4 regions of the Paenibacillus sp. F411 genome follow, and region 1 is predicted to be linked to each of the others. Evidence: riboswitches for the same ligand, from Rfam matches in the RefSeq annotation. Region 1 holds a riboswitch; each other region holds the start of a gene.

Region 1 (7,973 bases):
GCTGGTGCTTCAGGACATTCAGCGGCATGTCGGTGCGAAGACGATGGAGAGGATCATGAAAGCCTATGCCCAAAAATATCGCTTCAAGCATCCCACTACAGCGGACTTCCAGCAGGTTGTAGAGCAGATCACCGAATCATCATGGCAGAGCTATTTCGACCACTATGTGTATGGCGCACAGATGATGGATGTTGCCGTGGAAAGTATTGAGGGGGCCTCCACCGGTACAGCAGACCATCCTTCCTATACGACCACAGTGACGCTGAGCAGCCGGGGAGGACCGGTTCACCAGGTGCCCGTGACGTTCGCTTTTGAGAATGGAGAAACGATCCGCCGGGTGTGGGACGGCAGCGGCGAGGCTGCACGCTTCAAGGTGACCTCCTCCTCCCCGCTGATCTGGGCGATGGCTGATCCCGACTACACGATGGTGCTTGAGAACAAGCATGTGAACAACTATTTAAAGGCCGGCATGGAGGCCAAGCAGGTGACACGCTGGAACCTGAGCGTCACCAAGCTGATCGAGACGCTGTACGGAGCGCTGTCATGGTAGGGGGGATTATATGAGAACATACGCGGGTTTAGGATGGGGAAGTGTGAAGGATCAGTTTTATGTCATCATTCTGCTGTTTGTATATCGGCTGCTCTGGGGGTACTGCCTGTATCGCCTCATTTCCTCCATCGTCGTGCCGCTGCTGCTGCGATACCCCGATCCCGCTCCGCATGAGCTGAGCAGACTGCTTTATTTTTTTGAAGGAGAGCTGGCATTGACCCGCGGCGGCCTGCTTCCCGGTGCTGTATGGATGCTGATTCTCCTTGCGGCTGTGCATATTCTGCTGACTCCCTGCATTCGGGCCGGAATGATGTATCATCTTCACCGGGAAGCCGAGGGGGAGCGGGGGCTGTTTCTTTTTCAAGGCATGCGGAAGCTGTGGAAGCCCTTGACGCTGTTCTATATCCTGGAGCTGATCCTGCTGGGTCTGCCCTTGTATTGGTTACTTCCGGAGGCCCTGCCTTCCTTCATTGAAGCAGCCCGTCATCCGCAGGCGCTGCTGCAGCCGGGACTCTGGGTGCTGGGATGGCTTCTGTATGTATGGATCATCCGTCTGGCTTTGCTGTACATGCAGTTTGGATATACGTCCGGCACAGGAACTCCCGCAGCCCTGCTCTTGTTCCTGCGCCGCCTCGGCAGCGCGCTTCCGCTCTCCCTGCTCATTGGCGGCCTGGCCCTGCTGTCCTCGTTACTGATCGGCGGGATGTCCTTATGGTGGTCGGGCCTGATCGGCCTATTGCTGCAGCAGGCTTCCTATTTCCTGAAGAGCCTTTTTCAGGTGTGGGGAATGGCCTCACAGTATCACGTATTTAAATCATCATCTACAAAATAAAGAATTATCGGTCCACTAAAAAAGGAGCTGCCGACAAGATTGAATCTTGTGGCGACAGCTCCTTTTTGCTGTTTCCCGGGACATCCGTTTCTTTTTTTATTAAATATCGTTCCTTTGTTTGCCAAAATGTAAATACTCTGCTAAAATAACGAAAGTGATAGTAACAAATTTGTCATCTTGATGTCATCATTTATGTACCTAGCCATATTGTCGTTGAGTCCAATACTTTAACATTTTTCAGAAAGCCGAATTTCCGAATGTAAGGAAAACGGGGGATCCGTCCTGGGTGAATTGACCTTGTAACAGAGGGGTCATAGGTTAACCTTCTCAACCGAACCCTTAAGCTAACCTCGCAGGCTTGGAAGGAGCTTTTCACGTGAAGAAGAAGTTGGCTGCAGTCTCACTTGGTTTAGCGCTCGCGCTCAGCATTACTGCCGGAAGCGCTTTCGCAGATTCAAAGCTTACCAGCACGATTAAGCCGGTCATGGGCGTAAGCTACAAGATGGGTGGAACAACGACGAAAGGCTTTGATTGTTCCGGATTTACAAGTTATGTGTTCAAGAAGCTCGGTGTCACCTTACCGCGTGTTTCTTCCGCTCAATATAAGGTGGGGACCTCTGTGTCCAAGAGCAGCCTGAAGGCCGGTGATCTCGTATTCTTCAATACGACAGGCCGCGGTGTTTCCCACGTTGGGATTTATGTAGGCAACGGCAAGTTTGCTCATTCCTCCAGCTCCGAAGGAGTCACTATTACCAGCCTCAACTCCAGCTATTTCGCCAAGCGTTATGTCGGAGCCAAGCGGGTCATGAGTGAGAGCAAGTACAAGGCCGTCGCCGTGAATTACAACTAATCCAATTCATGTCATTGACTTGCCTCGAAGCAGATGCGCCAACATCTCTTCGGGGCTTTTGTTTGTGCTATACTTCTATAACGCAGGAAGAAGGCAAAAGGTTTTTCATTTTACAAAAAAATATGTAAAAGCCACAACTTTTTATCTTCTCGTGCGTCTTACTGCTTTAATACCCGTATCCCTGAGTATGAAACACATTTTGGAAAATAATATGTTATATATTCTCAAAGCGTAAACAACCCTTTGCCGTGAGGTGCCTCCCATGATTGACTCATACCCTTTATTTCGAGCAGTTCCCATGACCTTTGAGCATGCAATCGACGTATGCAGCTGGCGTTATCCAGAGCCCTACAATATTTATGGCTGGCTCCCGTGGGAGCAAATGGTTCAGCTTGGCGTGGAATTCGGCGATCCCCTCATTCGGGAGGAGCAGTATCTTTCTGTAGTGGATGAGCAGGACAGACTATGGGGGTTCGCACAGCTATTTCCCTTGGACCGGGTCATTCGCATCGGTCTCGGGATGCGCCCTGATTGGTGCGGACATGGAATGGGTAAGCGATTTGTGGAGGCCATTGTGGACGAGGCCAAGCGCCGTTATCCAAGCGGCCCCTTAGATCTGGAGGTTCTGGCCTGGAACGAGCGCGCGATCCGCACCTACCGCAAGGCCGGCTTTGGCATTACGGATTCTTATGAGAAGCTTACGCCTTCCGGGATGGCCGAGTTTTATTGTATGGAATATGTGCCGAGCTAAAGACTGCATTTTGTCACGATTCTGTGATATTATAGCTTTCAGATGAGCATGTCTGTGCTTTTTTTGTCACAACTGCTTTGCTGTCCCGACAGGATCGTCTATAATAGGAATACATGCACATACATAGGAAAGGACGATTTGACGATGCAGAAATGGATCATGAGCGGCATTTTCTTCTTCTCATGCGCGTTGGCTCTTGTATTGTTGTTCACGCTTCCAGGTAAAGAAGAGGCTGCAGAAGAAGCGAAGCCGACCATGCCGGAGGTTACTATGGTTGCAGCAGACGCTGAAGCCGTACTGAAGAGCAGCTGTATTACCTGTCACGGAGACCAGCTTCAAGGCGGTGCAGGCCCAGCTCTGAATCAGGTAGGCGCTAAGCTGGATGCTGAAGCCCTCTTCACTGTGATTTCTAAAGGCCGCCCACCAGGCATGCCTGCTTTCAAGGATTCGCTGTCGGAAGAGGAAATTGCTAATGTGGCGATGTACCTCGCCGAGAAGAAATAATAGCTTCACACGAAACACGCTTGGTCTCATGCAGACCCAAGCGTGTTTTTTTAATGTATAGGTGGTGATTGGATCTTCCCCATGGACCCTCGTTATCCGTTCTCTGCGGACCTTCTTTTCTCGTATACCTCGTTAAACTGTTGTGCCTCTTTAATATCGAGTGCGGTAATACCACCCTCATTCCAGGAGGTCAGCCGCAGCGTAACCGTCTTGAAATCAATGGTGATATAAGGATGGTGGTCAAACGCCTCCGAGATCGCTGCTACCTCATCCACAAAGGCAATGCCTTTCATAAAGGAAGGGAACGTATATTTTCTTATAATCCACCGCCCCTGCTCCAGCTCCCATCCCTCCAGCTTCTCCAGATGGGCTTCTACCTCCTGCTGTGTGTACAGCATGCTTATCTTCCTCCCCCGTAATTCCTATTCCAGCAAGCTCTCCTCAGATTAGCGAGACCACATCCAGCTCTTCCTCACCAATCAGTACATTGATGCGATGCTGCTTCGGATCGTGGATAACGACTCCGCTTCCTACCGGGATTACCGGCTCCGTACCCAGCGCATAAAATAAATCCTCTGCCAAGGCCTCATGGACCTCATTCTGCTCGGTCGTGTTCAAATGCTCCCAATCGCTCAGATCCATTTCAAAAAAAACATAGCTGTCCGGAATGCGTCCGACCGCTACCGTAAAGTCAGCAAGAATCTCACCGTAATCTCTACCATGCTTCACACCCATTGACTGTTCACTCCTTTGATAAGCCCTCATCATGCACTTAGTTTTCCCCTGTCTCTATTATACCGGAAAATACCGCTAAAAAAAAAAGCCCTTCCTGACGATAAATAGGGTAGTACCCATGCCACCCCTTATAAAGAGGCGGCCAGCGGGTAAACGAATGGATTCGTTACTTATTTTCTCATGGATGAGGTGTGCTATGGAAATCGCAACAGTCATAGGCTTAGTTTTGGGTTTTCTGTCCGTAATCGTCGGTATGTTTTTGAAAGGTGCCCCCGTTACGTCACTGGTGAACCCAGCAGCCTACCTTATTATTTTTGGAGGAACGGCAGCAACCATTTTTATCGGCTTCCCGATGGCCGAGCTGAAGAAGTTCCCCAAGCTGGTCAAGATGACCTTCTCCAAGCAGAATCTGATGGATAAGGCCGAGCTGATCTCCACGTTCATGGACTGGGCTTCCATCACCCGCCGCGAAGGCCTGCTTGCTCTGGAAGCGAAGGTGGAAGAAATCGACGATGCCTTCCTCCGCAATGGAATGCGGATGATTATTGACGGCAACGATCAGGAATTTGTCAGCGATGTGCTGATGGAGGATATTCATGCAACCGAAGAGCGCCATCGTTCGGGGGCTCTGATCTTTTCACAGGCGGGCATGTACGCGCCTTCGCTCGGGGTATTAGGAGCTGTTATCGGCCTGATTGCCGCGCTGTCGGATATGAGCGATATGAACGAGCTGGCCCACGCCATCGGAGCTGCATTTATTGCAACCCTGCTCGGTATTTTTACCGGTTATGTTATTTGCCACCCGCTGGCCAACAAGCTTAAGCGCATGTCCAAGCGGGAGGTCGAAATCCGCATGATGATGGTTGAAGGACTGCTGTCCATTCAATCCGGCGTATCCACTATCGCGATCAATCAGAAGCTGTCTGTGTTCCTGACTCCGACGGAGCGTCTGCAAATGAGCGAAAAGGAGGCGGGGGCTGGTGAGCAAAAAGACTAGGCATGAGCCCCATGAAGAGCATGCCGATGAATCCTGGCTGCTGCCTTACGCCGATCTTCTTACACTGCTGCTTGCCTTGTTCCTCGTGCTTTACGCCATGAGTGCCTCCGATGCCAAGAAGTTTCAGGAAATGAGCGAGGCCTTCAGCTCGGTCCTGAACGGCGGCGCCAGCGTGCTGGAGTACAATAATACGAAGCCGAGCCAGGAGCCTGCAGATGTAGGCAAGTTTAACGCAGTCACCAATGTCAAAACAGAGGCGCCCAAGCCTACCGAGCAGGCTGCCCGCGAAGCGCTCATGAAGAAGGAACAGGAAGAGCTGGAGAAGCTGAAGCAGCAGCTGGATAAATACATCAAAGACAACGGCTTGACGACCGAGCTTAGCACCAAGCTGAACCATTCCCAGCTCATGATCACGATTCGTGACAACGCGTTGTTCGCTTCCGGTGAAGCGGTCATTAAAACAGATTCCCGCAAGCTGGCCGAGGAAATTTCAAAAATGCTGCAGCAGGTTCCGGCCTACGATATTATCGTGTCCGGTCATACGGACAACGTCCCGATGAACAGCGCCAAGTACCCTTCCAACTGGGACTTGAGCTCGGACCGCGCCCTGCAGTTCATGAAGATCCTGCTGCTTAATAAATCGCTGGACCCTAAGCGCTTCATGCCGATTGGCTACGGGGAGTACCATCCGATTGCGACCAACGATACATCAGCGGGCCGTGCGAAGAACCGACGCGTTGAGGTGTCCATTATCCGGAAATATCAAGATAATAACGCTTATATTAATGTAACGAATACGAAGGACGAGAAATAATTTCAGGTATAATTGATAAAAGGGGCGACCGGCACATTACAATGCCGATCGCCCCTTTTGGCGATATCGCGTTCATGTATACGGGAAGCAGCGTTCTCAGCTCAGTGAATAGTTCAGCAGCCGTCCCAGCTCTGACTTCTCTTCACCGGTCAGATCCCGCCAGCTGCCGGTTTTCTGGCTGCCCAATTCAATATTCATAATGCGGATGCGCTGCAGCTTTCTGACTTCATAGCCGAAAGCACTGCACATGCGCCGGATCTGGCGGTTCTTGCCTTCAGTCAGAATAATCCGGAAGGTCCGCTCCGTCATTCTTGTCACCGTGCAGGGCAGTGTCATCTCACCCAGAATGCGTACACCGCTCGACATGCCCTTGAGGAATGACTCTGTAATCGGCCGATCCACGGTAACAACATATTCCTTCTCATGCTTGCCTTCCGAACGTAAAATCTTGTTAACAATATCACCGTCGCTGGTCAGCAGAATTAATCCTTCGGAGTCCTTATCCAGCCGTCCGATGGGAAAGATTCGCTCTGAATGACCGACAAAATCAACAATATTACCTTTGATATGCTGCTCGGTCGTACTCGTAATGCCCGTTGGCTTATTCAAGGCAATATATACATGCTTCTCCTTCTTGTCCAGAAGCCGTCGTCCGGAGATACGAACGTCATCGCCTTCCTCCGCCTGGCTGCCCAAGACTGCCTTTACTCCGTTAATCGTGACCTGTCCGCTCTCGACCAGCTTGTCTGCCTCCCGGCGGGAGCAGTATCCGGTTTCGCTAATAAATTTGTTTATTCTCAAGGTTGTATCCTCTCCATTTTAGCTGGTTTCTTCTTCTTCGGTTCTTTCGGGAACAGCCGGAAGCCGAATAGTCACAGTAGTACCGATTCCCTCCTGGCTGTTAATGTCCAGCGTACCCTGATGCGATTGAATAATGCGCTGACTGACCATTAAACCCAGCCCCGTGCCTGTTTCCTTGTTCGTAATAAATGGCTCGCCAATATGCGGAAGCAGCTTCTCCGGAATGCCGATACCGTGATCGGAAATGGTCACAGCCACTTGATTCTGTGCATGCTTGGCAATTTCAATTTCCACGGTTCCGCCGTCCGGCATCGCCTCTACTGCATTTTTCAATACATTGATAAATACCTGCTTCAGCTGATTCTCTTCACAATATACGAGCATTTCCTGGTCCATCTTCTTCAGCGTAAACATAACCCCATAGAGATGGGCTTGAGTTTCCAGAAGCGACAGCACATCTTTAATTATATAACGGAGCGCCTTTTTTTGATAATGGACGGCTTGAGGCTTGGCCAAAATGAGAAATTCACTCACGATCAGGTTGATCCGCTCCAGCTCCGACAGCATTAGATCAATATGCTTGGGATCATGCTTCTTGGTTTGCTGCTGCAGCTGCAGGAAGCCCTTCAGCGTCGTCAACGGATTGCGAATCTCATGCGCCACGCCGGCAGCAAGCTGTCCCACGGTCGTCAGCTTCTCCGATTGCCGTAATAGCTCTTCCATCCGGTTCCGCTCTGTGACATCCCTCGACACACTTACCAGCGACGTGATTTGCCCCGCTTCATCCCGGATTGGAGAGGTGCTGATGCTGACCTCAATCTGACTGCCATCCTTGCGCCTGCGGACCGTTTCAATCGGTGCCAGCGCTTCTCCATTTAGCAGGCGCCGCTGATGCTCCTCCTCTTCCTCTCGCAGTTGCTCAGGCACCATGGGCAGCCGCCGGCCGACTGCCTCCTCCGCCTCCCAGCCATAAAGCTGCTCAAAGGCTTTGTTTACACTGAGAATGCGGCCTGCCTGATCTGTCGTGTGAATCGCATCCGCAGTCTGGTTAATGACCGACTCCAGATATTCCTTAACCGATTGGTTCTCATCAATCATCTGCTCCAGCTGGCGGGTATAGTGGCCCAGATTACGGGTCA
Region 2 (7,973 bases), on a different contig from region 1:
CGATAATCTTGCCTGCCTCGTTCATTAGAGAGGGCTGTCCAAGAAGGTCGGACATATACAAATAGCCTCCCGGCAGGATCCGGTCAGACTGCTGCAGCTTGCCGCACAGCTCCTGAACAAAGTCCAGCGCACGCTCCTGGCTCAGCTTCGGAATATACCGCACACCGCCGGCAGCACCCGCCAGCGTCTGCAATTCACCGAGGCCCTCCTCCTCGAACACTTCCTTGATGATGGCCAGGTCCTCACTGATGGAGGACTTGGCTGCACCATACCGATCCGCAAAGGTCGTTAAGGGAATTAATGTATGGGGTTTAGCCAATAAGAACTGGGTCATATCGACCAGTCGTTCGCTGCGCTTTAATTTTTTCACGTCGTATCCTCACTAAATCCGAATATTATATAGTTAATATAACATTCTCGTACGTCTTTCCACAAGAACTTGTGGAATCGGCGCCCTTTTCTTGCTTATGTAAGCAGCCTAACCGCGTACACTTCCTTGCAGAAGCCGCGCAATCCGTTGTAGATCCGGGCCACCTTCGACTCCTTGGACACGAGCCCGAACACCGTCGGTCCGCTGCCGGACATGAGGGCGCCATCGGCTCCCAGCCTCAGCATCGCCTCCTTGAGCTGCTGCACCTCCGGGTGCAGCTTCGGTGTGACCTCTTCCAGCACGTTGCCAAGCTGCTCGCACATCTCTGTGAAGCTTCCCTTGGCCAGCGCTGCAGTCATCTCCTTCGCGGAAGGGTGGAACTTTATCTGATCTGCCTTCAGCTTGCCGTACACCTCCGCCGTAGACACATTGATTGGCGGCTTGGCCACAATGGCCCAGCCCTGCGGCGGCGGGCTGACCGGGGTCAGAATCTCTCCCCGTCCCGTTGCCAGTGCTGTTCCCCCTGTCACACAGAAAGGAACATCTGAGCCCAGCTCTGCCCCGAAGGCGAGCATGTCCTCAAGCGGCATATTCAGTCCCCACAGCCGGTTCAGGCCGCGCAGCGCAGCCGCTGCGTCACTGCTTCCGCCTGCCAGCCCGGCAGCGACCGGAATGTTCTTGTCCAGGTGAATATGCACACCCTTGCGGACCCCGTAACGCTCCTTCACGAGCCTGGCCGCCTGAAAGGCCAGGTTCTTCTCATCCAGCGGAATGTAGCCCGCCTGGCTTGTAATCATAATCGTATCCCTTGGCTGCTCCTCCAGCTCCAGACGGTCTGCCAGATCGATCATGGTCATCACCATCTCCACCTCATGGAACCCGTCAGGCCTTTTGTGAAGCACATCTAGCATTAAATTAATTTTGGCCGGAGCCTTCTCGTATATTTTCAACACCGTTCACCTGTCCTTAGCATCTCCCATAAGCTCATACCTGACCCACAGGGGAAAAACATCTAATGCCTCTATATTAGCAAACCAGAACGTACAAGTCATTTATATGCGTCAAAAATGAAAAAGGCCTTCCCGAAGGAAGGCCGACGTTATAAGTGCCTTTGCTGCATTACTGCTGTGGTCCGCGGGCTGCGCGCTCGGCGAGCTCAATCGCTTTTTTGACCATATTGCCGGCGTCGCTGGCCTTGATCCCGCCCCAGCCCTCTTTTTGCACCGTGTCATAAAAACCGAGCTCCTTCGCCAGCTCATACTTCAGCTCTTCCGACATCATGCTTCTTCTTCTCCGGCTCATTGTTGAATCCGCCTCCTTGAACGTGATGTGGGGGTGACCGTCCTTAGTATGCTCCCGTTCTTCCTCCTCATGCCTTCCCATTCATGGAACGAACAGCAGCAAAGCAACCGCTGCGCAAATAAAAACAGCCCCCTTCGGGAGCTGCCTGCACACAAAAGCTATGACTTGATATAGGTGATCTGCATCTGGCCTTCTTCATCCAGAACGACGATTTCAACCGTCTCTGTCAGTATATCAGCATAACTGTAAGACACACGTTTAAAGGTTTGCTGGTCCTGATCCAGCTTTACAATGAATACAGAAGGGTAGGTTTCTTCCAAAACACCAGTGCGCTCAACGGTCTTGCGGCGACCTCCGTTAGCCCGCAGCGCAATTTTTTGCCCCAAGTGGGCATCCAGACTGCGTTTGATATCCAACAGCGAATTTTTAGCCATTGTCAACGACCACCTCTTTCCTTGTCCATTATACCTGTCAACCAGAAGACTGTCAAATCAAAACCATTAATTATATCAGCAACAAAAAATCATTGTCAATAACTTTTTTTTGGGGCGGAAAAGTCTCATGCGTTGAGTCCTTATTATGCGCAACACAAACCAGCTGTATGCATTCGGATGACCGAATACATACAGCTGGTTTGCAGACATGATACAGGTGACAGGTGGACAGAGGTGACTGACTAGCTGATCGACGGCGTTACTTTGAGCGTGGACAGATCCTGCAGCCGGGGAGAACCGATCCGGTGGCTGCCCCGGGTCTCAATGCCGCCCAGCCCCTGCGTACCGCTAATGGTGTTATGCAGCACATCATTCATATTCATCGTTTCCCGAACCGACGTATAAGCCGCCTTGCAGGCGACATAGACGGGGTCCAGGGCATGGATCAGCACCCGGCCTGGCGAGCTGGCAAAATTGGCTCCGGTTTGCAGCATCGCCTCGAAATGCGACTGACAGGCGCCGGCAATGACGATCAGCGCATCCAGATTGCGCTCATACTGGCGCGCGGTTTCAATCGCCCGCACGAAATGGTGCGAATTTTTGTAGCTGTCCAGGCTGTACAAATCATAAGGCTGAGGGCGCTTTAACACCCCGTCATGGCCGGTAATGACGACGATATCAGGACGCACTCGCGGCAGCAGCCGATGCAGCGCATCAGCCATCGACGATTCATGCACATAATGCCCTTCCGCCGGGACTCTGAGCTGCTGATATAAAGCGAGGCTTTTTTTTAAATACATAGGGTCTCCATCCAGATGCAGCACTCTGCCCGGAACATCAAAATACCCCTTATCGCTGCTCGATCCCCATTCATCCCGTAATCCGTCCAGCCGCCGTGCACAATCCAGCTTCAGCCGGGTCAAGGATTCCTTCGCTTTAATTTGAGCCTGCTTGGTGCGCTCGCTGACCGCAGGCCGCGCAGCAGGCACCAGATCGCTCAGGGGTGCATCCGCCAGCAGCCGGAAATCTGTTCCCTTGATCACCGCTGCGTTGGGACGTACCGACTCGATCCGGAACGTCACATCCCCGCCATACGACCTGCGGACGACCAGGTCTCCTAAATTCATTTCAGCATCCCCCCTGACTTCATCCTATGGGCGCAGGCCGGGAAAGGTTCGCGCCAAGCACAAATAAACCGGGGAGCATCTCCCCGGTTTATTTGCAGCGTCTTGCAGGTATTTAAGAAAGCCCAATCCCGGCTTCCAGCAGCACATCACTGAGCCGTGCATACTCCTCCATACTTAGCGTCTCTCCGCGGCGGGTCGGCTCAATCCCGGCCTCCTGCAGCAGACCTTCCAGCTGCTCCCGCCCATCCTTCGGGAAATATTTGCTCTTCAGATTGTTCGCAATCGTCTTTCTGCGCTGGGCGAAGGAGGCCTGGATCACCTCGAAAAAGTGCTGCTCATTCTTCACCGCAACAGCAGGCTGATCCCGAACCTGAAGGCGGATGACCGCCGACTCTACGTTCGGCTGCGGAATAAAGACGGTGTGCGGCACCGTGCAGACCAGCCGCGGCTCTGCATAATACTGCACCGCAATGCTCAGGCTGCCATAATCCTTACTGCCCGGGGAGGCCGCCATGCGCTGCGCAACCTCCTTCTGGATCATGACCACAATATTCTCCAAGGGGAGCTTCTCCTCCAGCAGCTTCATCATAATCGGGGTCGTCACATAATACGGAAGGTTGGCAACGACGCTCACCTTGGATACCCCGTCAAAGCGCCTTGCAAACAGCTCCTTCATATTCACCTTGAGCACGTCGCCATGCTCCACAGACACGTTGGGATACGGCTCCAGCACCTCCTCCAGGATGGGGATCAAGCGCTGGTCAATCTCCACTGCGGTGACCGTACCGGCCTGCTGAGCGAGCTTCTCGGTCAGTGCACCGATGCCCGGGCCGATTTCCAAAGCTCCCTTCTCCTTGGTCAGATCAGCAGCCTTCACGATATTGTGCAAAATATTCTGGTCAATCAGGAAATTCTGGCCGAGGCTTTTTTTAAATGAAAAACCGTGCCGGGCAATGATCTCCTTCGTTCGTTTCGGTGTTGATATATCTTCAGTTCCCATTAATGCTTCCCTCCGTCTTCAAGCGTAGCAGCCGCTGCCTGAAATTCCTCCGGTGTAATTTGAAACATGGCCAGCCGCTTCAGCAGCTGCTTGCCATTGCAATAGCCGATACCAAGCTGATTGCCGATCTGCATGCGTCTTGCCGCCGCATCTGGATGCAGCAGCAGCCCCGCCTCAATAACCTCCTCCATGGAGATCAGGCTGTCCGCTTTATCGAACGCTGTATGCACGCGAGAGAGGGCGTGCCGGATCGCCTCAACAGATGCATTCTCGACACCGATATCGCCCTTGCGGGTCGCATCAGCCTCCGGAATAAACGCGTGCTTGCAGCCCGGCACCTTGGCATCGATGATTTTGCGAATCCGCTCTCCCGCATGGTCGGGATCTGTCAGAATAATGACACCTCGCCGCTCCTGCGCAAGCTTCACCTTGGCAATGACCGCGCGGTTCACCGCAGAGCCTCCCGTCTCTATCGTATCGGCCTCTACAGCACGCTTCACCGCGACCGTATCATCCCGGCCCTCCACCACAATAACTTCCTTGATCATGCTTCATTCGTCCTTCCAAAAAAAAGAAGAGGATCATATCCTCTTCTTAGCATCTCATTATATTACATAAATAGTAGCCTATTTCTCATGGAAAAGTAAAACATTAGTTCGATTCCGGCTTGACGGGTCCAATGACATACACGGTATGCCCGTTCTTGCGTCCGAAATTCAGTGCTGCACGCAGCGAGTCGTAATACACGTCAATCTTGTTGCCCTTGATCGCACCGCCTGTATCTTCGGCACGGCGGAAGCCAATGCCCTCAATATAAACCCACCAGCCAATCGGAATGACGTTAGGATCTACAGCGATGGTGCGGCCTTCCGTAACACGCGTACCGGAAGCGGTCTTCGTACCGATGCCCGGCTGCTCCGAGGAGTACGCCGTCATGGATACATTCTTCAGGACCTTCTTATATTCAAAATCAATACCGGCTTTAGAAACGACGTTGTTCTGCTTACTCTCTGAGCTTGAGCTCGACTGAACGGCGGCCTTTGGCTGAACGGCAGGCGTCTTCGCCGAGGTCTTAGTCGTCGTCTTGGCTACAGTCGTTGGCTTTACAGCCTGAACGACCGGCTCTTCCTTCACCGGCTCCGGCGGCTTCTTCGTGCCGACCGCGATCACTTTATCCATCGTCTTGCGTTCGACTTCCTTGGACACCACTTGTTTGGAAACCAGCTGTCCATCTTCATACACCTTCTCAATATGGTGAATGATCAATCCAGGCTCTCCCGCTTGAACCACCCGGTTATCGCCCTTCAGAAGCGAAGGGTCTGACGTCTTGATGACCCGGTATTCGCGGACCTCTTCTTCTTGTACCTGCTGCTTACTTACGCGAACAACGCGAATGTCGGAAGCCTCGGACAGCTTGCTGTCCAGTGCAGGAGTTACTTTATCTTCATCCTGGACGGTAATGCCGGCTTTGTTTAGCACGTTCTGTACAGTGTCCTGGGTTGTAAATACCGTTTGCGTATTGCCGTCTGCGGTGACTGTAATAGGAACCGCACGCTGAATGACGATCCGGTCTCCATCCTGAAGACTTCCGTTTAGCGGCATGGATATTTCATCCTGCGGCTTCAGCGAGATCGAATGCTCTTCCAGCACATTTTGCAGCATGGCCTCATTCGTTTCCACCGTGGTCACCCGTCCATCGACCACCAGGTGAATTTCTTTGCCCGACTGGTTGTGTATAATCAGCAGTACGAGCAGCGTAATGGTGATGGTACCAAAGGCCGCCAGCATCAGTTGACGCAGAAAATCATGCTTCCATCGTAATGCGTATGACATGCTGGATGATTGTGAATCATGGGTCTGTTCTGGTTGTAAAACGCCCACTGCTTCATCCTCCTTCATAGCCCCGCCCTCTAGATCATGCATGAGTGTATATGACGCGACTATAGCAAATTTGTCTCACAGAGTGCCCCGCTATAGATGTGCACCCTGCGTTACGCCCCGTCTATTCGTGCATGTGTTCTGCCACCCCCCTTGTGTATCCCAGGGTATGATGGCGCTCTCTCCAATATTCTGAATATAAAAAAAGCCCGAAAAAGAGTATTAGAGACTCTTCTCGTGGCTTTTCCAGCTGTAGTCTTGGAAAGGATGCACGACCGTTGCCTCTCTTATTTACGCTTACGGGGTTAGCTGTCGGGTTCGGACGTAAGAGAGACGCCCTATCTCGAGTCAACCGCTCATGGCGGCTGCCCTCAAATTCACCCCAAAGACCCGAATTGAAATCAAATACAGTGCTCACAGCCCTTATGTATGGTTGCTCGTTGACCCTGTATCGGTTCCCCCGTTCTCCATGATCTGGAGATTAAGCGAGACGGTTTGTAAATGAATATGCTGCTGGTGTCAAACCAGCGCTTCATAAGTACTGAAAAGATGATACTCTCTTTACATGCAGGTTGTAAAGCAACGTTCAACCACATTTTTTCTGATAAATAGTTAAATTATTGTAATAATCGGACCATTTTTGATGATAAAATCTTAATTCATCGCAAATGCTCGCTTTTTCACCGCTTTTGCTCCCGATTTCATCAAATCCCAAATCGTTCCAGACCATTTCGGGTTGTAATCTCACTAATTTCTTCCAGAGACAACCCCTTCAATTCAGCGGCTTGCTCTGCCACATACTTCACGTAAGAGGACTCATTTCTTTTTCCCCGGAACGGGTGCGGTGTCAAATATGGCGCATCGGTTTCCAGTAAAAGGCGGTCCAGCGGCACCTGTGTCAGCACCTCTTTAGGCTGTTTGGCATTTTTGAACGTAGTGGGTCCGCCGAAGGAAATATGAAAGCCCATATGCAGGCACTGCTTGGCCGTTTCCCAGCTGCCGGAGAAGGAGTGCATGACGCCGCCCACCTCCGACGCTTTTTCCTCCTTCAGAATTCGCAGGACATCCTCATGCGCATCCCGATTATGAATCACGATGGGCAGATTCAGCTCCTTCGCCAGCTGAATCTGCTGCCGGAACACCTTATGCTGTATCTCTTTGGGAGACGTGTCCCAATGGTAGTCCAGTCCAATTTCGCCAATGGCTACAACCTTCCGGTGAGCGGTCAGAGAAGCAATCCACTCCAGGTCCTCCTCCTTCATCGCAATGGCGTCTACCGGATGCCAGCCTACGGCTGCATATATAAAATCATATTTTTCCGCGAGCTGCATCGTCGTCGGGATGGTCTCACGATTGAAGCCAATGTTGATCATACGCGTAATTCCCTGGTCTACTGCCCGCTGAATGACGGCTTCACGGTCCTCATCAAAGGCTGCAGAATCCAAATGGGTATGAGTGTCGAATAACATAACGTGTAAAGCTCCCTTCCTGTCGAAAATAAATCAGCTTGACCTTTTTATCCATCATTCCAGCTTGATGGACATGAGCAGCCACAGGTTCCCTGTGCACTACCGTGCAAGCAGACCGGTGACGTCAGCGGGCAATATGTCCCACACCGTTCTCAGCTTGTCCTCCGGATAGTATAGATGGGAGCGTCCGCGGTGAATGCCGCTGATGGAGCGCACAATGTCTGATACCTCGGAGATTTCCCGCAGCTGATCAAACCGGTCCAGCAGTAAAATCTGCTTATGGCTTGCTGTAGAGCCTGAAGGAAATTCATCATAGGGCAGATCGGTCGGAAAATCAACCTCCAGGTCATACTCCGGATTCAATCCCGCTTCCTGAAAGGCGTGGCGAAGCTC
Region 3 (7,973 bases), on a different contig from region 1:
ATCTCGAAATCCTCACTGTAGGATTTCGACTCCGGGCTGTCCTGACGGGTGATACGAAACTTGACGTTTTTCGAGGACGCAGTTGTTTGAGCCATGTCTAATCCCCCTTCTTACTTATCTTTCGAATAATCGCGAATACGCGGTGTAATCAAGGATACATCCACTTCTTCATAAGAGATCTGCGGTCCATCCGCCGTCCACGCGGCTTTGGTCGTCTTCAGGAACTCATCATCATTACGGTCCGGGAACTCCGGCTTGTAGTGGGCACCGCGGCTTTCGTTCCGCATAAGGGCGCCCAGAGTCATTGCCTCAGCCAGCTCCAGCATGTTCCACAGCTGGCGGGTAAACGCTGCCCCTTGGTTATTCCAGCGGGATGTGTCCGTCATATTGATGTTCTTGTAGCGCTGCTTCAGTTCTTTGATCTTGTGGATCGTTTGCTCCAGCTTGTCGTTATAGCGAACCACCGTCATATTGTTGGTCATCCACTCGCCGAGCTCCTTATGAATCACATAAGCATTCTCGGTACCCTGCATGTTCAGCAGACCGTTAAACTTCGTCTCCTGCTCCTTGACTGCCCGCTCGAACACGTTGGAGGAAACATCCTCGGACGATTTCTTCAGGCCCTTCACATATTCAATTGCCTTCGGCCCTGCAACCATTCCGCCGTAGATGGCGGATACCAGAGAGTTCGCTCCCAGGCGGTTCGCGCCGTGGTATTGATACTCACATTCGCCGGCTGCAAACAGACCCGGAATGCTCGTCATCTGGTTGTAATCGACCCACATGCCGCCCATGGAATAATGGACCGCCGGGAAGATTTTCATCGGGATTTTGCGGGGATCATCACCCATGAATTTCTCATAGATTTCGATGATGCCGCCGAGCTTCACATCCAGCTCCTTCGGATCCTTATGGGACAGATCCAGGTAAACCATGTTCTCGCCATTAATGCCGAGTCCCATGTCTACGCAGACAGAGAAGATTTCGCGGGTTGCGATGTCACGAGGCACCAGGTTGCCGTAAGCCGGATATTTCTCTTCGAGGAAATACCATGGCTTGCCGTCTTTATAGGTCCAGATCCGGCCGCCTTCACCGCGGGCGGATTCCGACATCAGGCGCAGCTTGTCATCGCCCGGAATCGCTGTCGGGTGAATCTGGATGAACTCGCCGTTGGCGTAGTGAACACCCTGCTGGTACACAGCACTTGCCGCTGTACCTGTATTAATAACCGAGTTGGTCGTTTTGCCAAAAATAATACCAGGACCGCCGCTGGCCAAAATAACCGCGTCGGCACGGAATGCGCGCAGCTCCATGGTGCGCAGATCCTGTGCATTGATGCCCCAGCATACGCCGTCGTCATCCAGCACGGCGTTCAGGAATTCCCAGTTCTCGTACTTCGTTACGAGTCCTGCAGTTTCCCACCGGCGAACCTGCTCATCCAGCGCGTACAGCAGCTGCTGGCCGGTTGTAGCCCCCGCGTACGCGGTACGGTGATGCTTCGTGCCGCCGAAGCGGCGGAAGTCCAGCAAGCCCTCCGGCGTCCGGTTGAACATAACGCCCATGCGGTCCATGAGGTGAATGATGCCGGGTGCCGCGTCACACATAGCTTTTACCGGCGGCTGGTTCGCGAGAAAGTCTCCACCGTAAACGGTGTCGTCAAAGTGCTCCCAAGGTGAGTCGCCCTCCCCTTTGGTGTTCACGGCTCCGTTAATGCCGCCTTGCGCGCATACAGAGTGGGAACGCTTAACCGGTACCAGCGAGAATAGATGAACGTGTGCTCCGGCTTCTGCTGCCTTGATGGTAGCCATCAAGCCTGCGAGGCCTCCGCCCACAACAATAATGTTAGATGCCATTCTTAGGTCACTCCCCTTAGCTTAGAACTGTTTGGATCATATCAATCATTGCGGCAGCTTCTTCAAACTCCGAGCCGCGGAATGCATTCAGCGCCATAACGAACATTACGCTCATGATAACGAACAAGCCCATGCAGATGTATGAGGATACACGCTGAGCACGCGGTCCGACCGTGATGCCCCAGCTGACCATAAACGCCCACAGGCCGTTTGCAAAGTGGAACGATGCCGACACGATCCCGATCACGTACAGGACGAAGATCAGCGGATTGGTAACCATCTCATGCATGGCAGCTCCCAGCTCTTCATGCGTAATGTTGCCGATGGCCACCTGGAAGCGGGTGTCGTACATATGCCAGATGACAAACACAAACGTGATGACGCCCGTAATCCGCTGCAGCGTAAAGCGAATATTGCGGGAGTAGTTGTATCGGTCGATGTTGTTGTTCGCCTGATAGGCAATGTACAAGCCGTAAACTCCATGGTACAGCAGCGGCAGCCAGATCAGAAACGTTTCCAGGAACAGAACCAGCGGCATGCTGTTCAACAGGTTAACCGCCTTGTCGAATCCCTCTTTCCCTCTTTCATACGCTTGATAGTTCGTCAGCAGGTGCTCGATTAAAAAGGCGCCGAGCGGGATGACCCCTAGCAAGGAATGCAGCTTTCTGGAATAATACCCTTTCATCAGTGGACGTTCCCCTTTCATTGTGTATAGCGTTTTCATGAATCCAATCACTGTGAGGTAGTAACCCATCTTTCATGATACAGCATAATGCGATCTGTTTGTGACATGATTCTACAAAACAGGGCAGACTGCGAACATCATGTGTCACATTTTATGTTACTCCTTTTTTTCTTATAATGGAATTGCAATATAATTATTAAACGTTATAATATACACGCATAACGAGACGTTACCCATTTATAAGGAAGTGAAACCCTTGTTCGATGAACTGGATGTATTTGCTGTTGTGGTAGAACAGAGCAGCTTGAACAAAGCCTCCAAGCTGCTGAATCTGTCCCAGCCCGCCCTCTCCCGCAAGATTGCCAAGCTGGAGGACGAGCTGGGGGTACAGCTGTTTAACCGGCGCGGCAAGCGGCTGGAGCTGACCTCCATCGGACAGCTGGCGTACACTTACGCCCTTGAACAGCGGCAGAACCAGCTTCGCTTCATGCAGACCCTGGCTCACTACCGCGAGGGAGAACAGATCACAATTACCCTGGGAGCCAGCCTCACGACTCTTCAAACAACGCTGCCCCCCTTGGTGAACGCCTTCATGGAGCGCCATCCTTCGGCGGAGATCAAGCTCATTACCGGCAAAACGCATGAAATCGTGTCCTCCGTGCGGGACAAACGGGTCGATGTGGGAATTGTCGCTTCCTCCATCTCCCAGGCGGGCCTTAATTGCATCCCGCTCTTTGACGACCACCTGGAGCTGGTACTGCCTGAGGGACATCCGCTGGCTGATGCGCCCGAGGTGGGCATCGAGCAGCTGCAGGGGCTGCCGATGATCATCTTCTCGACCGGCACCTGGTACCGCAAGCTGACCGATGATCTGTTTCATCGGTGGGGCATTATGCCGGACATCCGCATGGAGATTGATTCCTTTGAAGCAATTGTCCGGCTCCTCCCCACCTGCAAAGCCGCCGCACTGCTTCCCAAGTCATACCTTCGGCCGCAGCTGCTGGCCGACAACGGACTTGTAGATATCCACATTCCGGTCCTCATCGAGACCCGGCGCACCACCAGCCTTATCTACGGTGAAGCCTCCGAGCTCAGCAGCGCGGCCAGCCGCTGGATTGCAGAGACCGAAGCACTATTCCGCAAGCTCGCGGAAGAGCGGCGGCAAGCCGATAACTAATGCTTCACCGCTTTCCTTGCTGAAACGACAATAGGCAGGCGAGACAGAGTATTCTGTCCCGCCTGCCTATTTCACACACTGCTTCATGCCCGGCCTGGCCCGCAGGCTTCACCTTAGGTGTTAACGACTTCACCTTCAAAGCGGTCAATATTATTCTTAGTTCCGATGACGACCATTATATCTCCCGCCTTGAGGACGTCCATCGCCGTCGGCGCCACAATAATACCCTTATGCTGATTGAGAGCCACGACGCTCACTCCGTATCGCGTCCGGGTGTTCAGCTCGCTGAGCGTTTTGCCGTCCATGCATTCGGTTACGGTCATCTCCACCAGCAAATAATCCTTCGACAGCTCCATATAGTCCACCAGATTGGGAGTCACGAGCTGATGCGCGACCCGGATGCCCATATCCCGCTCCGGAAAAATCACGCGATCCACGCCCAGCTTATCCAGAGCCCTTCCGTGCAGCACCGAGATCGCTTTGGCTACGACCGTCTTCACACCAAGCTCCTTGAGCTGAATTGCCGTCAGGATGCTCGTCTGGATATCATCGCCGATGGCCACAATCCCGCAGTCAAAGTTTCGGATGCCTAGCGATTTCAGCACCTCTTCATCCGTAGCATCCGCAACAACGGTATGTGTCAGCAGATCGCTCATATCCTCCACAATCTCTTCGTCCCGGTCCACGCCCAGCACCTCATAGCCAAGGTCCATCAGCTCCAGCGCCAGACTGGCGCCGAAGCGACCAAGGCCGATCACCGCAAACTGTTTTGGTTTCATGTCCTTCTATCCCCTTATCCAATAATCATTTTGCCTTCCGGATACCGGTACAGCTCTTTTCCCTTCTTCGGCCCGAGCGCGAATACGAGTGTCAGCAGGCCGACCCGGCCCGCAAACATGGTCACCGTAATCAGTACCTTGCCGAGCAGGGACAGCTCGGGCGTCAGTCCCATGGACAATCCTACCGTAGAAAATGCCGAGGCCGTTTCAAACAGAATCGCCAAAAAGCTCGCATCCTCCGTTGTAGACAGCACCATAGCCACTGCTACAATAAACAGCAGAGCCAGCAGAGAGACCGTCAGTGCCTTAAAGATCCGCTCCTGCGCCAGCCGGTGACGGAACAGCACGATATCATCACGTCCGCGAATCATCGAAATGACGGCACCGATCATAATCGTAAAGGTCGTCGTCTTGATTCCCCCGCCCGCCGATCCCGGCGATGCTCCAATAAACATAAGAATAATGATAAAAAACTGAGTGGCCTGGCGCAAATCCGGAATATTCAAGGTGTTGGCCCCTGCCGTCCGCGGCGTGACGGACTGGAACAAGGAGCCCCACAGCTTGCCGTCCCAGCCCAGTGCGCCCAGCGTTTTGACATTCGTAAATTCAAATATAAATATAATGACCGTACCGATCACAATCAGCGCTCCCGTCATGGACAGCACCACCTTGGAGTGCAGGGACAGCTTCCGCCGGGTTTTATAATCTACGATTTCTGACATTACAATAAAACCGATTCCGCCGGATATAATAAGAAATAGGCTCGTAAGATTAACAAAAGGATCACTCACATAACCCGTCAGGCTTCTGAAATCTCCGAACAGATCAAAGCCCGCATTGTTAAACAGGCTGATCGCGTGGAAAACAGCAAAATAGGCCGCTTTGCCCAAGGGCATATCGAATGCCCATCTGGCCGTATAAATGATTACCGCCACCCCTTCAATATACAAGGAGTACAGCAGCACTCTTCGGATCAGCCGCACGATCCCTTCCATAGCGGTCTGATTCATGGCCTCCTGCAGGATCAGCCGATCCTTGAGCGAGATTCGGCGCTTGAGAACCAGTGCAATCAAAGTAGCCATCGTCATAAAGCCCAGGCCGCCTACTTGTATCATACACATAATGACGATTTCCCCAAACGTGCTGAAGAACGTTTCTGTATCCACAACGACAAGACCCGTAACGCAGGTTGCAGAGGTGGCCGTAAACAAGGCATCCATAAATCCGAGCCCTTCCCCGCTTTCGCTGGCTATGGGAAGCATCAGCAGAAAAGCCCCCGTCAAAATAATGGCACTAAAGCCCGCAACCAGAAACTGCGGCGGGGACAAGCGGAGCCATTTCAGCTTCCATTTCAACTTCCGTTTCACTTTGCTCACCTCTTAAAAATGGCACATAAAAAAGACACTGGAAATCCAATGCCTTTTTATCGCGTTTGGGTCCCTGTGCACACAGCCTACGAGGTTAGCTGACGGATTCGGGCATATCACAGGCTGCCCTATTCGCTTCTCCTGCAAAAAGCGAAATTCACCCCAATTACATGGTTCCCCCGTTTTCTTATCGAAACTCGGCTGATCTATTCAATTATCGTCATGACGTTCTGACATGATGTGATTATAACGCATGCAGCCAGGGAATATCCAAAACCGTTTTTGACGGAAATCCATGTAAAAAGGTTCAAATTAGCCATATTCCAGAATCACAGCATCCCCTTTTCTGAGGTTTTCGAAATCTTTCCCGTGTTTTCAGTTTTTTTCAAGCTATTTGAAGGTTTCCTTCCTTGGACCATGCGCCCTTATTTGTGCTCCCGGCATCCCAGCCTATATACTTCTAAATAACAAAGCCTTCAACAGAGTCATCAAACTGAAAATCCATTTCGCAATAAAGGAGGGACATCATGAATCGGTCAGGCTCCCCGCTGGTCCTTAGGCCAGATTTCAAGCCCTTGCTCCTGATGGCTTTGGCCGGCTGTATACTGTTTCTCGCCCTGCAGGTGTACCCTGCACTATATTCCGGGGCGTCAACACCCCAGCCCATCGACAAATCCGAAGCAGCAGCGGCGGCACAGCGCTTTTATACCGAACAGATGACGCTGAGTCCCGGCAGCAGCCAAGAGCCCTTAGTGACATATACTGCGCGCTCTGAGCTTTACGGCTACCTGATGAAGGAGAAGCTGGTGCAGCTCTATGACGAACAATTCAAGGAGAAATATCCTTATGAGCTGTACCGGGTCACTCTCGATCAAGGAAATAGCAATGCCATCCATGTCGATGTCAATATGCATACCGGAGCAATTGCCGGCTTCACCTACGATTCGCAGGACTCCGGCTATGAGGGCGCCATGCTGCAGGAGGGCCGGGCGCAGCGGCAGCTACTGCTCCTGCTCGAAGGAGAGCTGACGCTTGCGGAGAAGCAGGCTTTAGCTGCCCCTTGGGTACAGCGCGCAGGCTATGATCCCGAGCAGCTGACGATGGTCACAGGCAAACGTGAGCCCGGGCTGATCTACCGGGACCCTGATGCTAAGGCCGGGGATGCGGTGCTGCAGCTTGCCTTTACTTTTGAGAACGGACAGCTTCGTTCTTTCGAGCCGGCTTTTGCCGCTCCTGAATCTCATCTGGCTTATGTCGATCAGCAGACCATGGCTGCCGTGCTGCTTACCTTGCTGGGCTACGGGCTGTTCACCCTTCTCCTGGGCATCCTGGCCGTCATTTACAGCGTCAGAACCCGGATGTACATCTCCTGGAAGCGAGGCGTTCTGCTTGCAGTCATCGTGTTTGTAACGCAAATGCTCAATGTGTACAATATGCTGCCGTCCTATGAAGCTCAAGGGATGTCGGAGACCATGATCGGCGGGCGGCTTCTCTTCTATGCCGGCTACTCCCTAGTCTTTTCGGCCCTGGTCTACTTCTCTCTTGCCGGGGGAACAGGGCTGTGGCTCAAAGAGGATGGCTTGAATCCTTTTCCCGAGGTCCGTGAGACCGGTTATGGCCGCTATGTATTGCAGAGCATGAAGCTGGGTTATGTATGGGCATTTATCTTGATGGGCGTGCAGTCAATTATTTTTGTCGTTCTCGGGCTGACACTGAACACATGGTCAACCATTGACGCCAGCCAATCTCCCTACAATATGCTGTATCCGTGGCTGTTCCCTCTGATGGCATGGTTTGCCGGCATCATGGAAGAAACCGTATACCGCCTGTTTGGCATTAAGATGCTGTCCAAGATATTCCGGAGCACGCTGGCCGCAAGTCTGATTTCGTCCCTGATTTGGGCGTTGGGGCATACGCTGTATCCTATTTTCCCAATCATATCAAGGCCGATCGAGCTCATCGTTATCGGTTTACTGTTCAGCTTTATCTTTCTGCGGTATGGATATTTGGCGGTCATGTTCTCCCACATCGTCTTTAACAGCATCCTGATGGGCTTCAGCCTGGCGATGATGAATGGAACAGGGAACATACTCACAGGCATCTTCTACATGC
Region 4 (7,973 bases), on a different contig from region 1:
ACCTATAAAGACATTCAGGAAGAAGCCGTGAACACAACGCCGGATCCATTGCGACTTCAGAAATTCTTAAGAACGATTGCGAATGCCGGTGCCGAGTACGCGGTCGTAGAGGTATCCTCTCATGGTCTGGATATGGGGAGAGTGCTGGGCTGTGGTTTTCAAACCGCTGCATTTACAAATCTCGCCCACGATCATCTGGACTATCATCATCATATGGACGAGTATCGAGGCTCTAAGGAGCTGCTGTTCTCAAGACTTGGCAATAGCGTAGACGATATGCAGAAAACCGCGGTGCTGAACGGAGACGATGCTGCATCCGCATACTATGCCAAAAGAACGGCCGCACAGGTGGTTACTTATGGCCTCGGTGAAGACTGTCATCTCCGCGGCATTCAGGTCGAAAGAGCCGAGCAAGGCACCAGGTTCACAATTCAGACCTACACGGGGGATCAGTACCCTGTAGTATTGAAGGTTCCAGGACTTCATAATGTGTACAATGCTCTTGCAGCGGCTGCGATCTGTTCATGCGAAGGGCTGTCCTGGGATGAGATTACCCGAGGGCTGCAATCCTTTACAGGGATATCCGGAAGATTTGAGGATGTATCGACGGGCCAAGACTTTAATATCACCATAGATTATGCCCACAATCCGGAAGGGCTGAAGGCTGCGCTGCTAACGGCTCGAGAGTGCACTTCAGGCAAAATTATTTGCGTCATGGGCTGTCGAGGTGAAAGAGACCGATTAAAGCGTCCCATCATGGCCGGTATTGCGGCTGATTTGGCAGATGGTGTTGTATTTACGTCAGACAATGTATACTCAGAGCAGATTGAAGATATCTTTCTCGATATGAGGCAGGGGCTGTCGGAGCAGCATTTGTCTAAGAGTGAATTTGTCGCGAACCGTCAGGATGCGATTCTTCAAGCCATTCATTCGGCGAATGCAGGCGATCGGATTCTGATTACCGGGCGTGGACACGAGAAATTCCTCTACACTTCTGACGGGTTGCAGCAGATGAGTGATGCCGACATTGTCCAGTCTCATATGGTGCGGGTGTAAATGTTAAATACTGCCGGAAATCCGGCAGTATTTTTATTTATCGAAACAGAGGAGGTTCAGCACATGAAAAAATCCTGGATATGGTTACTGTCCGCGGCGTTATTGTTCTCGTGCTCATCCAGTCCAGTACAGGATGAGTCATCCGGGGACCAGGAAGCCCCTGTGGATCAGCATTCTTCCGGCAGCCAAGCGCCGAAGCAGAATAGTGAGCAGGAAAGCTCCGACGGGTCGTACACGTACAGCGTAGTCGCAGAAGAATTGCAGATTCCATGGTCCATTGCGATCTCCGGGAAGGATATTTACATCAGTGAACGGGAAGGACAGATTGTATCGCTGAAGGATGGTCATCGGGAGCGTCTTCCGGTGGATACGAAGCAGCCTGTTAAGGCGCAGGGTGAAGGAGGGCTATTGGGCCTTGTGCTGGCCCCGGACTTTGCTAGCAGCCGATTAGCTTACGCTTATCACACGTACGAGGAAGGCGGCGAAATGAAGAATCGCGTCATACTCATTCGACAGGAGGAAGAGGCTTGGCAGGAGGTCGAGGCGTTCATTGAGGACATCCCGGGCTCTAATGTGCATAATGGCGGACGCATGAAATGGGGGCCCGATAAGAAGCTGTATTTGACTACCGGGGATGCAGGTGAAGGAGAGATGGCACAGAATGTCGAGAGCCTGGGCGGCAAAATATTACGTATGAACCCGGATGGCTCGATTCCGGAAGACAATCCTTTTCCGAACTCCTATGTGTATTCCTACGGACACCGCAATTCTCAAGGTCTTGCCTGGGATGCGGCAGGGCGCATGTTCAATTCCGAGCATGGTCCCAGCGGCCGTGTTGGCGGGCATGATGAGATAAACAGCATTGAGCCGGGCAGTAATTATGGCTGGCCGGATAACATCGGGGATGAGCAGCAGGAAGGGATGGTGCCTCCTTTGCTTCATACCGGCGAGGAAGCCATTGCCCCTTCGGGAACTCTTTATGAACAAGAGGATATGCTTCTGATTGCGGGTCTGAGGGGAGAAGCATTATACCGCTTTGATCTTGAAAAGAAGAAGCTGAACACTGTGCTGGACGGTGTCGGCAGAATTCGCGATGTACAGATGAGTGAGGATGGAGTCTACCTCATTACGAACAATACTGACGGACGCGGGACACCATCTCCAGGAGATGACCGCCTGCTGCTGCTTCAGCCAAAGCAAGAGCAGAAATGATTAAATATGCAGGAGCTGTTTAATGATAAAGGAGACCTGTCCAGGGCAGAATAAATCTTTTACAGGAAAGGAGCACATCTTATGTCAACCATATCACCTGAAAAGCTTCAGCAATGTATTGACGAGTGCCTGCGCTGCATGCAGGCATGCAATCGCTGCTACAGTGCCTGCCTGGAGGAAGAAGACCTGCAAATGATGAAGGAATGTATCCGAATGGATCGCGAATGTGCAGAGCTCTGCGCTTTTGCAGCTCAAGCAATGTCGATGAATAGCAGCTATATGAAGCAAATTTGTGAGGCCTGTGCTGAAATGTGCGAGGCTTGCGGAAACGAGTGCAGCAAGCACGAGCATGAGCACTGCCGTCAATGTGCGGAGGCCTGCTTCTCATGTGCCAAGGCCTGCCGGGAGATGGCGGCCTAACTAATACGCTATTATGAAGTCCTATAAACAGCCCTGAACACTTCCTAATGAATGTGTTTGGGGCTGTTTTTGTCATGCTCCAAGCCCTCACTGCAACCCATGACAAATTAGTTACAAAAATGATTGACAGCTTGTCCTGTGATGTACTACATTAAGGGAGAGAGTTACAAAAAATTCATTAATATGCCGAATTTCGATATAGAAAACGGGGGAACCACTGCCGGGTGAATTATTCTTGTTTGAGAGGGAATATAGGGGACCCTTAACCGAACCCTTAGCTAACTCCGTAGGCACCGAAGGGAGCACTATCTTTTGAAGAAGCTGCTATTGTCTGTATTAGGTTCTGCTTTAATCTTTTCATCGGGTGCGGTTACGGCATTCGCAGATCAGGGGCCGAAGCTTCAAGCTGAAGTGACTAAGCTTGTCGGAACCCCTTATAAGTGGGGCGGCACGACCGTAAGTGGATTTGACTGCTCCGGATTCATTTTGTACATATTCAGCAAGTATAATGTAGACCTGCCACGTACCTCCGCAGCCCAGGCTACCGTAGGTGTGAAGGTAGAGCGTGATGATTTAAGGCTTGGTGATCTGGTATTCTTCAATACGTCGGGCAGAGGCGTATCTCATGCCGGAGTCTACATTGGTAACGGTCAATTTGCGCATGCTTCCACCAGTAAAGGTGTAAGAATCAGCAAGCTGAGCGAGTCTTACTATGACAGCAAGTACGTGACTGCACGCCGGGTGATCGACCAGAAGGATTACATCCAGATGGTGGGCGAAATCAGCTAAGCAAGAGGTATTATGATTGGAATCAGGGGCCTGCGATGAACTTCGCAGGCTTTTTGTGTATCATGGAGATATGAAGGAGGGGGTGATTCCATGCTCAAGCGACTGAAGTCATATCTGAATCAACGCCGTAAGCCCGTTTCTAACCCTGAGCCGGAGCTCGTGATCACAACGGAGCGGGATGAAGAGCGCACCCTGCTTCTCATTAAATCCGGTGTGCAGAGGTCGGTAGAGCCGATCATCGGGGAGACCGTTCTTCAGATCGCGGAGATGCATCAGGTTGAATGGAGCTCCTTTTGCAAACGTGGAACCTGTGCGCGATGCCGCTGCATCATACTGGAAGGAGAGGAGCTGCTCTCCTCTCCGAACGAGGCTGAGGAGGCTCGGCTCGATCCGGAGGAGCTGGAGGAAGGCTACCGGTTAGGCTGCCAAGCCAAGGTGAAGCAGCCCGGAGATATGACGATTCGGCACACGCCTTATTTCTAGGAATAAGGAGAGCGCCAGATGCCGCATGCTATCTTGTATAACGGTTAGGAGGGAATGTGTATGACTCGAAACCTGCAAAAGGTGCCCTATGGATATGTCCCCCCTGTGGAGACAACCAAAGGCACACTGATCTATTATGATCCTTTTGAAGAAATCGGCAGAGAGCAAGGGCTGTCTCAAGCGGTACAGGTGAAGAGCGAGCAGGCATTTCAGCGGCTCGTGCTTTATCCACTCCATGAACAGACGATGAAACGAATGTATAAACGGGAGGGGACCTCCTTTTATAAAAGAGAAAACGCATTACAGGACTGGATTCAGGAGCAAAGCGTAGGTGATATCGAGCTGGACGCCTGGGAAGGCAAACGGAAAAAATACGTCCCGATCGAAGCCGCCCTCCGCCACCTGACCGAGAAGAATCCAGCTCCGTATTTTCTGCTGGTGTCTGGAGAAACAGCCAATGCCTTCGCCTCTTATCATGTGTTTCAGGAGTGGATTGTCAAGATTCGCTTGCTGCTTCTGGAGGAGCCCGCTTCACTTCATCCTCGGCTGCAGCAGTATGACAGCCGATGGAGCAGGATCACTTTATAATATCTACTGCCAAAAGTGATCGTTAGGCCGATTTCCGCGGAATTAGCCGGGTAGAAAGCATGATCGTTTCCACCGGTGCCCCCGGGCGATGCAGGCGCCGTTCCAGCGCTTCAATGGCCCGGGCACCCAGCTCTTCCTTGCTCAGCTGAATCGTTGTAAGTGGCGGAGCGGAGAGTGAAGCCCCCCACACATTATCTATGCCGATGACCCGGCAGTCCTCCGGAATGGAGTAGCCGTGTTTTTGCAAAGTCTCCATCCACTCCAGCGCGATATCATCGTTCGCCCCAATCCATCCGTCAGGACGCTCGTCCTCCGGGATCTGCTCCAGAGATTTCAGCACTTCATCTCCCCAATGACCTCTTTCGTAGGGCACCTGCCATTCCAGCAGAGTCGTGCCTTGCTGCAAAAAGTCACCACCCACACCTAATTGAACACCGATCCTTCGCTGCAAAAAGCTCGCCGAGCGTCCATCGTCGGTAATGAAGCCAATACGCCGACAATGCTGTGACTGGAGAAACGTAGAAGCTGTGGATCCGGCATTCACATCGTCATGGCGAACCGTATCACACTGCAGCAGCGGCTCCTGATGATCCACAAGGACTAAGGGAAGCTGGATATCTGCCATTCGCTGCAGCAGCGGATATGGAAAAGCCCCCATAACAATGATGCCAATGCATTGATCCCAATGGACATGAGGGGCAATGAGCTGCTCTGCCGGAACGTCTGCAGGCGACAGCTCCTGCGGCGGAGATACGATTGCATGCAGCCATCCTCGCTCCTCACAGGCTGCAAGCATGCCTGACAGAACCCGCTCCCAGTAATTCGGCTCGCCGCGGTTCTGCTGCTTCATGCAGATCAGCACGAAGGAAGCCTCCCGGTTGTCATCCGGCGATTCCTGGTTGTCAGGCTTAGCCATAGCTATTGAAGTGCGATAGCCTGATGCTCTGGCTAGCTCCAGCACCCGGCTGCGTGTCGCTTCACTGACGCCTGACTTACCGCTCAATGCTCTGGAAACGGCATATTTGGACAGGCCAAGCTGGTCGGCCAAGGTTTGAATCGATACTTTTCGTGACATATTCAATTCTCCTCTACGTTGATTCCTTGATTCCAATACTTCATGAAATCGCATTGACGTATAATACGCTCCGAAGTACACTAAAGGCTAATAACGTTATGATAGTTGATGATAACAAAAATAACAATATATAAAGAAGGCATTATATGCTTTATGCTCACTTCTTCAAGTCACGAAAGGACGGCAGCCTATGATTTACATCCAGCGGTTTATTCAGTTTTTGTCAGACAAGCAGTGGAGAGAAGGCATTGAGATTACGGAATGGAATATGCAAAAGGCTAAATACATCACGCCCGGGGTGTATGAAAGGTTGACGGAGCAGCCGGAGCTGACCTCCGTAAATCCGTTGAACAGCCAGCATGGGATTACGTATTTTCTAAGCAAGCAGGTGGAAATTCCGTCTCACTGGCAAGGTGCAGAGGCTGCTCTTGTATTTGAGGCGGGTGGAGAAGGTTTGTTAAAGGTGAATGGAGAGCCGTATCATGGTCTGGATCGTAACCATTGGTTTGTACCGCTGCCTGCGGCGAGGGTAGGGACTGCACCACAGCTGGACATCGAGCTGTATGATCCCATACCGGAGCCCGTAGATCCTTTAAATAAGCAGGCGGTGATTCAGCCTGTCATTTCAGGCATTACGAGCCGGCTGGTCTGGGTTAATGAACCGGTTCAGAACCTCCTGCATTCCGTGAAAGTTGCGTATGAAGCCTGCCGCTATCTCCCAGAGGAGGATTTGCGGCGTCTTCGCATTCACAAGCAGTTGACGCAGGTGATGGATGAATTGTATGGCGCTGCAGATGCAGTGCTGGCTGACGGGCAGCGCATCTCGGCGATTGAGTCCAAGCTCTTGGACAAGGTACGTCAAGAGAAGCCGGATGAGGGCTTGAATGGCGTCATGCATATGGTAGGACAATCCCATATTGATATTGCCTGGCTATGGCCGGTCCGGGAAACGGTACGCAAGGTCAGCCGGACCTTTTCCACGGTTACCACGCTGATGGAGAAATATCCGGACTTTAAATACAGTCAGAGCCAGCCTATTTTATACGCTTTTGTCAAAGAGCATTACCCGGAGCTGTATAGCAAAATCAAGTCGCTCATCGCGGAAGGCCGATGGGAGCTCGTCGGCGGAATGTGGGTTGAGCCGGATCTCAATATTCCAAACGGCGAGTCATTGGTGCGTCAAATGCTGCACGGCCAGCTATTTTATGAACAAGAGTTCGGGAAGCGTTCCGATATTGAGTGGCTGCCGGATACTTTCGGGTATTGTGCTTCACTTCCACAGCTGCTGAAGCAGGCGGGAGTACGCTACTTCATGACGACGAAGCTGGGCTGGAATGATACGAACAAATTTCCGTATGACTTGTTTTATTGGGTCGGTATCGATGGAACAGAGCTGCTTTCCTATCAGAATCATGGCGTGAATGAGCATACACTGCCCAAGGACATTCACGAGCACTGGCAGTCCTTTGGTCACAAGGATCAGCAGGATGAGCTGATGCTTCTGTATGGACATGGTGATGGCGGCGGCGGTGTGACTCATGAGATGGTAGAGTATGTGCGGCGCGGTGATCTGATGCCGGGGCAGCCGAAGGTACGCTTTGCGACGGCGGCAGATTTCTTCCAGAGTATCGAACAGAAGCAGCCTCAGCTGCCGAAGTGGCATGGCGATCTGTATTTGGAGCTGCACCGGGGCACATATACTACTCATGCCAAGAACAAGCGCTATAACCGTTATGCTGAGCGGCTGTATCGGGATGCCGAGCTCTGGGGAACCATGGCTTCACTGGATGTGGCTTCAGCCCTTCCCGCCCAGAACCTGGAGGAAGGATGGAAGCTGATTCTGCTGAATCAATTCCATGATATTATTCCGGGAACAGCCATACCGGAGGCATATGAAACGTCAACGGCGGAGTACGGGCGTATTTTTGAAATTGGAGAAGGGTCTTTGAAAAACTCGCTTGCGGCGATTACCGCTCAGGTAGATGTCTCTTCACGGGATGGAGGGGCATATGTCATCTATAACAGCCTGGGCTGGAGCCGTAACGAGACGATCGAAATTCAAGGCGGCGAAGAGCTGCGCCATGCTGCCGTTTATGATGCGCAGGGTCCCCTTATGTTTGATGTGAGCCAGGGTACGGGAGCGGGCGTAACCTTAACGATCCAGGTCAAAGAAATTCCGGGATTTGGATATAAGACAATCTGGGTCCAGCCGGCCGCTGTATCGGGCTCTGACCCGGCAATCGAAGCTGCTGCAATCCATGAGGATTTGGGAGAGGGGATAGATACCCCGTTTTACAAGCTGATCTTTAATGAACTAGGTGAAATTACCAGCTGGTATGATAAGCTCAGT

Evidence for each region. A riboswitch is a leader RNA that binds a small molecule or an ion and turns the genes downstream of it on or off. The one in region 1 is predicted to bind cyclic di-AMP.
Region 2: it holds a riboswitch for cyclic di-AMP, as region 1 does, so the genes downstream of both, JJQ72_RS18295 (ubiquitin-like domain-containing protein) here and JJQ72_RS18950 (C40 family peptidase) in region 1, are expected to answer to the same signal.
Region 3: it holds a riboswitch for cyclic di-AMP, as region 1 does, so the genes downstream of both, JJQ72_RS07685 (TrkH family potassium uptake protein) here and JJQ72_RS18950 (C40 family peptidase) in region 1, are expected to answer to the same signal.
Region 4: it holds a riboswitch for cyclic di-AMP, as region 1 does, so the genes downstream of both, JJQ72_RS09870 (C40 family peptidase) here and JJQ72_RS18950 (C40 family peptidase) in region 1, are expected to answer to the same signal.

What each region holds. Positions count from the first base shown of each region.
Region 1 covers NZ_JAGFIP010000024.1:12,061-20,033, reverse strand. Annotated here, with positions in the region: gene JJQ72_RS18960 (M1 family metallopeptidase) at 1-550, shown strand, start outside; gene JJQ72_RS18955 (hypothetical protein) at 561-1,382, shown strand; cyclic di-AMP (ydaO/yuaA leader) riboswitch at 1,616-1,755, shown strand; gene JJQ72_RS18950 (C40 family peptidase) at 1,759-2,232, shown strand; gene JJQ72_RS18945 (GNAT family N-acetyltransferase) at 2,495-2,983, shown strand; gene JJQ72_RS18940 (c-type cytochrome) at 3,128-3,487, shown strand; gene JJQ72_RS18935 (4a-hydroxytetrahydrobiopterin dehydratase) at 3,580-3,885, opposite strand; gene JJQ72_RS18930 (hypothetical protein) at 3,929-4,222, opposite strand; gene motA (flagellar motor stator protein MotA) at 4,419-5,219, shown strand; gene motB (flagellar motor protein MotB) at 5,203-6,033, shown strand; gene rluF (23S rRNA pseudouridine(2604) synthase RluF) at 6,130-6,834, opposite strand; gene JJQ72_RS18910 (ATP-binding protein) at 6,853-7,973, opposite strand, start outside.
Region 2 covers NZ_JAGFIP010000022.1:11,460-19,432, reverse strand. Annotated here, with positions in the region: gene purR (pur operon repressor) at 1-370, opposite strand, end outside; gene ispE (4-(cytidine 5'-diphospho)-2-C-methyl-D-erythritol kinase) at 466-1,320, opposite strand; gene JJQ72_RS18320 (small, acid-soluble spore protein, alpha/beta type) at 1,490-1,672, opposite strand; gene veg (biofilm formation stimulator Veg) at 1,831-2,106, opposite strand; gene yabG (sporulation peptidase YabG) at 2,349-3,233, opposite strand; gene rsmA (16S rRNA (adenine(1518)-N(6)/adenine(1519)-N(6))-dimethyltransferase RsmA) at 3,346-4,233, opposite strand; gene rnmV (ribonuclease M5) at 4,233-4,781, opposite strand; gene JJQ72_RS18295 (ubiquitin-like domain-containing protein) at 4,885-6,114, opposite strand; cyclic di-AMP (ydaO/yuaA leader) riboswitch at 6,391-6,609, opposite strand; gene JJQ72_RS18290 (TatD family hydrolase) at 6,816-7,580, opposite strand; gene JJQ72_RS18285 (HD domain-containing protein) at 7,680-7,973, opposite strand, start outside.
Region 3 covers NZ_JAGFIP010000005.1:164,471-172,443, forward strand. Annotated here, with positions in the region: gene sdhB (succinate dehydrogenase iron-sulfur subunit) at 1-95, opposite strand, end outside; gene sdhA (succinate dehydrogenase flavoprotein subunit) at 111-1,853, opposite strand; gene JJQ72_RS07670 (succinate dehydrogenase cytochrome b558 subunit) at 1,870-2,538, opposite strand; gene JJQ72_RS07675 (LysR family transcriptional regulator) at 2,795-3,715, shown strand; gene JJQ72_RS07680 (potassium channel family protein) at 3,829-4,494, opposite strand; gene JJQ72_RS07685 (TrkH family potassium uptake protein) at 4,509-5,849, opposite strand; cyclic di-AMP (ydaO/yuaA leader) riboswitch at 5,930-6,074, opposite strand; gene JJQ72_RS07690 (CPBP family intramembrane glutamic endopeptidase) at 6,389-7,973, shown strand, end outside.
Region 4 covers NZ_JAGFIP010000007.1:159,346-167,318, forward strand. Annotated here, with positions in the region: gene JJQ72_RS09855 (UDP-N-acetylmuramoyl-L-alanyl-D-glutamate--2,6-diaminopimelate ligase) at 1-1,056, shown strand, start outside; gene JJQ72_RS09860 (PQQ-dependent sugar dehydrogenase) at 1,120-2,268, shown strand; gene JJQ72_RS09865 (four-helix bundle copper-binding protein) at 2,350-2,688, shown strand; cyclic di-AMP (ydaO/yuaA leader) riboswitch at 2,863-2,996, shown strand; gene JJQ72_RS09870 (C40 family peptidase) at 3,001-3,477, shown strand; gene JJQ72_RS09875 (2Fe-2S iron-sulfur cluster-binding protein) at 3,568-3,960, shown strand; gene JJQ72_RS09880 (hypothetical protein) at 4,021-4,548, shown strand; gene JJQ72_RS09885 (LacI family DNA-binding transcriptional regulator) at 4,571-5,623, opposite strand; gene JJQ72_RS09890 (alpha-mannosidase) at 5,814-7,973, shown strand, end outside.